Regions from separate parts of the Streptomyces sp. NPDC054887 genome, predicted to be linked through region 1. Evidence: riboswitches for the same ligand, from Rfam matches in the RefSeq annotation. Region 1 holds a riboswitch; the other holds the start of a gene.
The links. A riboswitch is a leader RNA that binds a small molecule or an ion and turns the genes downstream of it on or off. The one in region 1 is predicted to bind cyclic di-AMP.
Positions count from the first base shown of each region.

Region 2: linked by a shared signal. The riboswitch ahead of ACWGH0_RS06090 (transglycosylase family protein) and the one ahead of ACWGH0_RS01900 (M23 family metallopeptidase) in region 1 are both predicted to bind cyclic di-AMP.

Region 1 covers NZ_JBSGYQ010000002.1:104,973-108,562, reverse strand. The annotation lists gene ACWGH0_RS01910 (HPr family phosphocarrier protein) at 44-325, shown strand; gene ACWGH0_RS01905 (GntR family transcriptional regulator) at 480-1,169, opposite strand; gene ACWGH0_RS01900 (M23 family metallopeptidase) at 1,349-2,170, opposite strand; cyclic di-AMP (ydaO/yuaA leader) riboswitch at 2,184-2,346, opposite strand; gene ACWGH0_RS01895 (M16 family metallopeptidase) at 2,627-3,590, opposite strand, start outside.
Region 2 covers NZ_JBSGYQ010000007.1:86,519-90,108, forward strand. The annotation lists gene eno (phosphopyruvate hydratase) at 1-1,017, opposite strand, end outside; gene ACWGH0_RS06090 (transglycosylase family protein) at 1,294-1,989, opposite strand; cyclic di-AMP (ydaO/yuaA leader) riboswitch at 1,993-2,163, opposite strand; gene ACWGH0_RS06095 (transglycosylase family protein) at 2,432-3,391, opposite strand; gene ACWGH0_RS06100 (cytochrome P450 family protein) at 3,504-3,590, opposite strand, start outside.

The DNA.
Region 1 (3,590 bases):
AGAGACTGGTCTAGACAACCGTTAGAACATGAAGGGCAACACCATGGTTGAGCGCCGTGTCACCGTCGGCTGGGCCGAGGGCCTGCACGCCCGGCCCGCCTCCATCTTCGTCCGCGCGGCGACCGCCTCGGGTGTCCCCGTGACGATCGCCAAGGCCGACGGCAACCCGGTCAACGCCGCCTCCATGCTCGCGGTGCTCGGCCTCGGCGCGCAGGGCGGCGAGGAGATCGTGCTGACGTCCGAGGCCGAGGGCTCCGACGCCGCTCTCGACCGCCTGGCGAAGCTGGTCTCCGAGGGCCTCGACGAGCTGCCCGAGACCGTCTGACCACTCGGACGGGCGCATTCCCGCCAAGAAGCCGCGGCACCTCGAATTCGGGGCCGCGGCTTCTTCGCGTGGTGAGCGCGGCCGTACGCCGCCGAATTCGGGCAGCAGAAATACACCCCTGAATTCGCGCTTCTTTTTGTATACGGCGCCACTGTTAAAGGCGGCCGCTCACCGTGTTTACGGGATGTTGCGAAGTCCTCACGCCTTCGCGCCCTCGCCCGCTGCGCCGCAACCGGTGCGAGGCCACCGCGCGTTCGGCGTGCAGCGCCGTCAGCGCGCGGGCCCGTTCCGCGTCGCCGCGCGCCACGGCGTCGACGATGGCCCCGTGTTCGGCCCACGACTCCGCGGGGCGGGCGGGCTGCTCGACGGCGTACATCCAGGCGATCTTGTGTCTGAGCTGGGTCAGCAGGGCCGTCAGGCCGGGGCTGCCCGACGCCTGGGCGAGCGTCTCGTGGAACCAGCCGCCCAGCGCGCGCAGATCCTCGCCCTCGCCCCTGCGGGCCCGCTCCTGGCCGAGTCTGACGAGGCCGCGGAGCACCTTGAGATGGGCCTCGGTGCGCCGCTGGGCGGCGCGGGCGGCGCCCAGCGGTTCGAGGAGCGTCCGTACCTCCAGGAGGTCGGCGGCCTCCTGCTCGGTGGGCTCGGCCACGCAGGCGCCGGCGTGCCGGCGGGTGGTGACGAACCCCTCCGACTCCAGCGTGCGCAGCGCCTCGCGCACCGGGACGCGCGAGACGCCGTATCGGCGGGCGAGGAGCTCTTCGGTGAGCCTGGCGCCGCGCGGGAACACGCCGGAAACGATGTCGTCACGAATTGCCGTGCATACCGATTGCGCGGGAATGCGCATGACCGAACCTCCGCCTTTGATCCCCGCGAAACGCGGTCGACCGACGCCTTTTCGGTGACTCTATTGCAGCATTCCGCGTTTTCCGACGGGCGCCGGAACAAAGGGACGGCTTTTGGACACGCGACAAGGCCCCGGCGGGGAAGCCGGGGCCTTGCGTACGAACGGGGTGGACCGGGGCGTCAGACGCTCACGCCGTGGGCGCGCAGGTACGCGACCGGGTCCATGTCGGAGCCGTACTCGGGGGACGTACGGGCCTCGAAGTGCAGGTGGGGTCCCGTCGAGTTGCCGGTCGAGCCCGAGAGGCCGATCTGCTGGCCGGAGGTGACGGCCTGGCCGACGGAGACGCCGAGGGACGAGAGGTGGCCGTACTGCGTGTACGTGCCGTCGTTCATCCGGATCACGATGTTGTTGCCGTACGCGCCGCCCCAGCCGGCCTCGACGACGGTGCCCGCGCCGACGGCGACGACGGAACTGCCGGACGCGGCGCGGAAGTCGACGCCGGAGTGGCTGCCGGAGGACCAGAGGTTGCCGCCGGACTTGTAGCCGGTGGTCACGACGGAGCCGGCGATCGGGAGGGTGTAGGCGTTCAGGCGCTTGCGCTCGGCCTCGCGGGCGGCGCGCTCCTTGGCCGCGCGCTCCTCGCGCTCCTTCTTGGCCCGCGCCTCGGCCTCGGCCTTGGCTCTCGCCTCGGCCTTGCGCTTCGCCTCGGCCTTCCGCTCGGCCTCGGCCTTGCGCGCGGCCTCCGCCTTGACGGCGGCACGCTTCTGCTGGTCGGCCTGGGCGGCGATCTGGTCGGCGAGGGAGTCGCCGATGACGATGGCCTGGGTCAGGCCGGTGTCCTGGACGGCCTGGGCCGCGTCGCCGTCGGCGGCGAGGGCCGGAGAGGCCAGACCTCCGATGACGCCGGTGGTCGCGAGGGCGGCGACGCCGGCCATGCTCGCGCTCTTGCGCGTCAGGCGGCTCGGACGACGGTGCTTCCCGGTGGCACGGGTGAACGCCATGGAGTGGCTGGTCCTTTCCTTCCTTCTCGCCTACCGGGTTAGCTGACGGGTTCGGAGCAGGAAGGTCTCCTACGGACCCCTCCGCGATCGCGGAGGACGTCCGATTCACCCCAGGGACTGCGTGGGTCCCCGGCTCCCCAGGCTCGCGCCTGACGGGGACTCGGCGATGGCTGCCCGGTGCCGCGGATGCGGCTCACTGCTGACGGACAGCCGGACAGACGCTAAACGGGACATCTTTTAATCACCAAACAGACACGGCGTTTTGTAACGCACCCCACAGGCCAGACAGGCAACCTCCGCAACAAACCGGACATAACAGAAGGACCCCCGGCGGCCTCTCGGATGCCGGGGTCCTTCTTTGTCCCGTTTCAGGGCGGGTTGAGCAGACCGTTCGAGCCGGTCAGCCGCTGACCACCGTGCCCGGGTTCAGCCGCTGACCTCCTCGGTCCGGGCCGGTCAGCCGCTGACGACCTTCACCTCGCCGATGCCGAGCGCCCTGACGGGCTCCTCGATCCGCGAGGCGTCGCCGACGAGGACCGTGACCAGGTGGTCCTCCGGGAAGGCGCTGACGACCGCGGCGGTCGCCTCCACGGTGCCCGTCTCCGCGAGACGGGTGTAGAGCTGCGCCTGGAAGTCGTCGGGCAGGTGCTGCTCGACCTGGTCGGCGAGCGTGCCCGCGACGGCCGCCGCCGTCTCGTACTTGAGCGGCGCGACCCCCACGAGGTTCTGTACCGCGACGTCCCGCTCGGCGTCGGTGAGGCCCTCGGCCGCGAGGGTCCGCAGCACCTTCCAGAGGTCTTCGAGCGCCGGTCCTGTGGACTCCGTGTCCACCGAGCCGCTGATCGCCAGCATCGAGGCGCCCGACCCGTCCGGGGCGGAGCGCAGCACCTGCCCGAAGGCGCGGACGCCGTACGTGTAGCCCTTCTCCTCGCGCAGGACGCGGTCCAGGCGGGAGGTGAGCGTGCCGCCCAGGCAGTACGTGCCGAGTACCTGCGCCGGCCAGACACGGTCGTGCCGGTCGGGGCCGATGCGGCCGATCAGCAGCTGCGTCTGGACCGCGCCGGGGCGGTCCACGATGACCACCCGGCCGGTGTCGTCGGCGACCACCGGCGGCACGGGACGGGGCTCGGCGTGGTCGCCCTTCCACGCGCCCAGGGTGTCCGCCAGGATCGCGTCCAGGTCGGTGCCCTCCAGGTCGCCGACGATCACGGCGGTGGCGGTCGCGGGGCGCACGTGCGCGGCGTAGAAGCCCTTCACGGCGGCGGCGTCGATGCGCCCCACCGTCTCCTCGGTGCCCTGGCGCGGCCGCGACATGCGCGAGGTGGCCGGGAAGAGCTCCTTGGAGAGCTGCTTGGCGGCGCGGCGCGACGGGTTGGCCGTCTCGTGCGGGATCTCGTCGAGCCGGTTGGCGACCAGGCGC
Region 2 (3,590 bases), on a different contig from region 1:
GTTGACCTTGACGAGCAGCGCGTTGGCCGACTTCTCCTCGATGCCGCGGGCCAGGCGCTCCGGGTTGGTGACGAACAGGTCGTCGCCGACCAGCTGGACCTTGTCGCCGAGGCGCTCGGTGACGGTGTTCCAGCCGGCCCAGTCGTCCTCGAACAGCGGGTCCTCGATGGAGACGAGCGGGTACGCCGCGACGAGCTCCTCGTAGTACTCCGTCATCTCGGCGGCCGAGCGGGACTTGCCCTCGAACTCGTACACGCCGTCCTTGTAGAACTCGGACGCGGCCACGTCGAGCGCGAGCGCGATCTGCTCGCCCGGGACGTAACCGGCCTGCTTGATGGCCTCCAGGATGAGGTCGAGCGCGGCGCGGTTGGAGTCCAGGTTCGGCGCGAAGCCGCCCTCGTCGCCGAGGCCGGTGGACAGGCCCTTGGACTTCAGGACGGACTTGAGGGTGTGGTAGACCTCCGTGCCCCAGCGCAGGGCCTCGGAGAACGACTCGGCGCCGATCGGCGCGATCATGAACTCCTGGATGTCGACGTTGGAGTCGGCGTGCGACCCACCGTTGAGGATGTTCATCATCGGAACGGGCAGCAGGTGCGCGTTCGGGCCGCCGAGGTAGCGGAACAGCGGCAGGTCCGACGCCTCGGAGGCGGCGTGCGCGACGGCGAGGGAGACGCCGAGGATGGCGTTGGCGCCGAGGGACGCCTTGTTCTCGGTGGCGTCCAGGTCGAACATGGCCTGGTCGATCAGGCGCTGCTCGGTGGCGTCGTAGCCGACGAGCTCCGGGCCGATCTGCTCGATGACGGCGAGGACGGCCTTCTCGACACCCTTGCCCTGGTAGCGGTTCGGGTCACCGTCGCGAAGCTCAATGGCCTCGAACGCTCCGGTGGAGGCACCGGACGGAACAGCAGCACGACCCGTGCTGCCGTCGTCGAGGCCGACCTCGACCTCGACCGTGGGGTTGCCTCGGGAGTCCAGGATTTCCCGGGCTACGACGACGTCGATGGACGGCACGAGCATCTCCTTCTGGGATGTGACGCTAGGGGTGCAGGGTCACTTTCGCCTTGCGACAAGAGCCTAACCGGCTCGGGGGCGTCGGTCGGCCGTTCGCCCGCCCCCTGGGACGAGAAGAGCCCCGAATACCCGCAATAGCGGACGTAACTGCTGGCCCGACTTCCGGCGCACCGGGAGCTACCGGGCAGTAACACGCCCGGCGGGGGCGCCGAAGGCGAAACCCCGGCCCGGCGCGTACGGGGGAGACGCGCCGGGCCGGGGTGCTCGGGGGGTGACCTCGGGTCAGCTCAGGTGGAGCTGCTGGCCCGCGTAGATGACATCGGCGTCGTCGACGATGTCCTTGTTCAGCTCGAACAGCTTCTCCCAGCCGCCCTTGACCTTCTTCTTCTCGGCGATCTTGCCGAGGGTGTCGCCGGACTTCACCTTGTACTCGCCGTCGCCCTTCTCGAAGGACTTCGGGGCGGCGGGCTGCGCGGCCTTCGGCGCGGTGCGGACCTCGCTGCGCGAGGCGGGCTGCTCGGCGGCGCGCGGCGCGGCCTGCTGCTTCGGCTGCTCCTGCTGCGCGGAGGAGGAACCGGAGGTGTCGACGCCCGGGTCGACGCCGTCGTTGGTCAGGCCGCCGGCGCCGGCGCAGGCCCAGGCGCCCGGGCCCTGCATGTCGAGGAGCTTCTCGGCGGTGGCGATCTGCTGCGCCTTGGACGCCTTGTCGGCGGTCGGGGCGTACTGCGTGCCACCGGCGGCGGCCCAGCTGGAGGCGGAGAACTGCAGGCCGCCGTAGTAGCCGTTGCCCGTGTTGATGGACCAGTTGCCGCCGGACTCGCACTGGGCGACGGCGTCCCAGGTCTCGACGGAGGCGGCGGAGGCCGACGTGGCACCCATCAGCGGGACGGCCACAGCGGCGCCGGTGATGCCGGCGAGCGTGGCGATACGAGTGGCCTTGGACGGGCGGCGGTGCTTGGCCTTGCCGGAAAACAGCATGCGACATCTCCTCACCGACGCCTGCGAGGTGAGCTGTCGGGTTCGGGCCAAGTGAGTGCCCGGCGCGCGACCTGGGTCGCGCGGCTTAACCCCAAGCCGGTTCCGTGCGTCTCGCGACGTACGGGCCCGGCGCCTACCTGGGTCCCCCGCTCCTGCCTACGGCGCTTTACGCGTCGGTTCCCCTCGGCCGCCGGCAGGATTCGGCGTGACGGTCGACGGGGCCCGCGGTGGCGAGCGGTTCGACCGTAAACACATGAGCCGGTGATGTTCAAAAAGGCCCATCAGGGAGAAATCGCCCGTCCCGGCCTTCACGCGGCCCATATCCGCGCAGGTCAGGGGCGGCGGGGCGGGATCGTCCGGGCCGGGGACGTGAGTTGGGACAAAGAGACCCTTGTCTCACTTGCTCCAATGTGGACATAGCGGCCCGAACTACCCCCCGAAATCAGCCCAGATCGAGGCTCTGGCCAGGAAGGATCAGGTCCGGGTCGGCGCCGACCGTCTTCTCGTTGGCCGCGTAGAGCTCCGTCCAGCCGCCGCGCACCTCGTGGGCGTCGGCGATGGCCGACAGGCTGTCGCCGGTGCGGACGGTGTAGCTGCCGTCCGGGCGCGCCCCGCCCTCCGCCGTGGCGGCGTCACGTGTCGCCCCGTCACCCCGGGAGGCATGGCGGCCCGCTTCGCGCTCGATGCCCGCTTCGCCGGACACGACCGCGTCGTCCTCGCGGGCCTTCTCACCGCGGTGCTTGCCCTTGGGGGCGGCCTCCTCGTCCTTCGCCCCCTTCTCGTCGGCGGACGGCGGCGCGGGGCTCTCGGGGTCCCCGTCCGTCGTGCGGCCCTCGGAGGAGGCGCCGGAGCGGTCCGCCTTCACGGAGGAGGACGACCCGTCCCGGCCGGCCCCGGACGTCCCGCCGGCCGACGGCTCGGCCGACTCGGAGGCATCGGGGGCGTCGGGGCGCTCGGTGGCCGCCGCGCCCTTCTCCGCCTCGGCGGCCGAGCCGCCGGCCGCACCGTCGTCCGACGCGGCGTCGTCACCCTCCGTCAGGCCGGAGATGAGCGCGCAGCTCGGCCACGCCTCCGGGCCCTGCTCCGCGAGCACCTTCTCCGCGACCTGGATCTGCTGGGAGCGGCTGGCGAGGTCGGCGCGCGGCGCGTAGGCCGTACCGCCGAACTTCTGCCACGTCTCGGGGGAGAACTGGAGCCCGCCGTAGTAGCCGTTGCCGAGGTCGGCGCTCCACATGCCGCCGCTCTCGCAGTCGGCGACCCGGTCCCAGGTCGTGGCGTCGGCGGCGGACGCGCCGGTCGCGCCGAGCAGCGGGATCGCGATGGCCGATCCGGTCACTCCCGCCGCGACGACGAGAGCTGGAGCCTGACGGGGGCGGCGGTGTCTCCCGTTCCCGGAGCGCATGCGGTGGCCTTTCGAGTGACGGCTGAGGTTGACGGTGAACGTAGCGGTACTCGAACGTTTGTTACAAGTCGATGCAGCGCAGATCACGTGAAGGTCTCGAAGTGACGCAGCGTCACCTCGTTTCGGCCGTGAACTCCACGGGCAAGGTGCGCAACCCGCGCATGATGAGCCCGCCGCGCCAGCGCAAATCGTCAGGTTC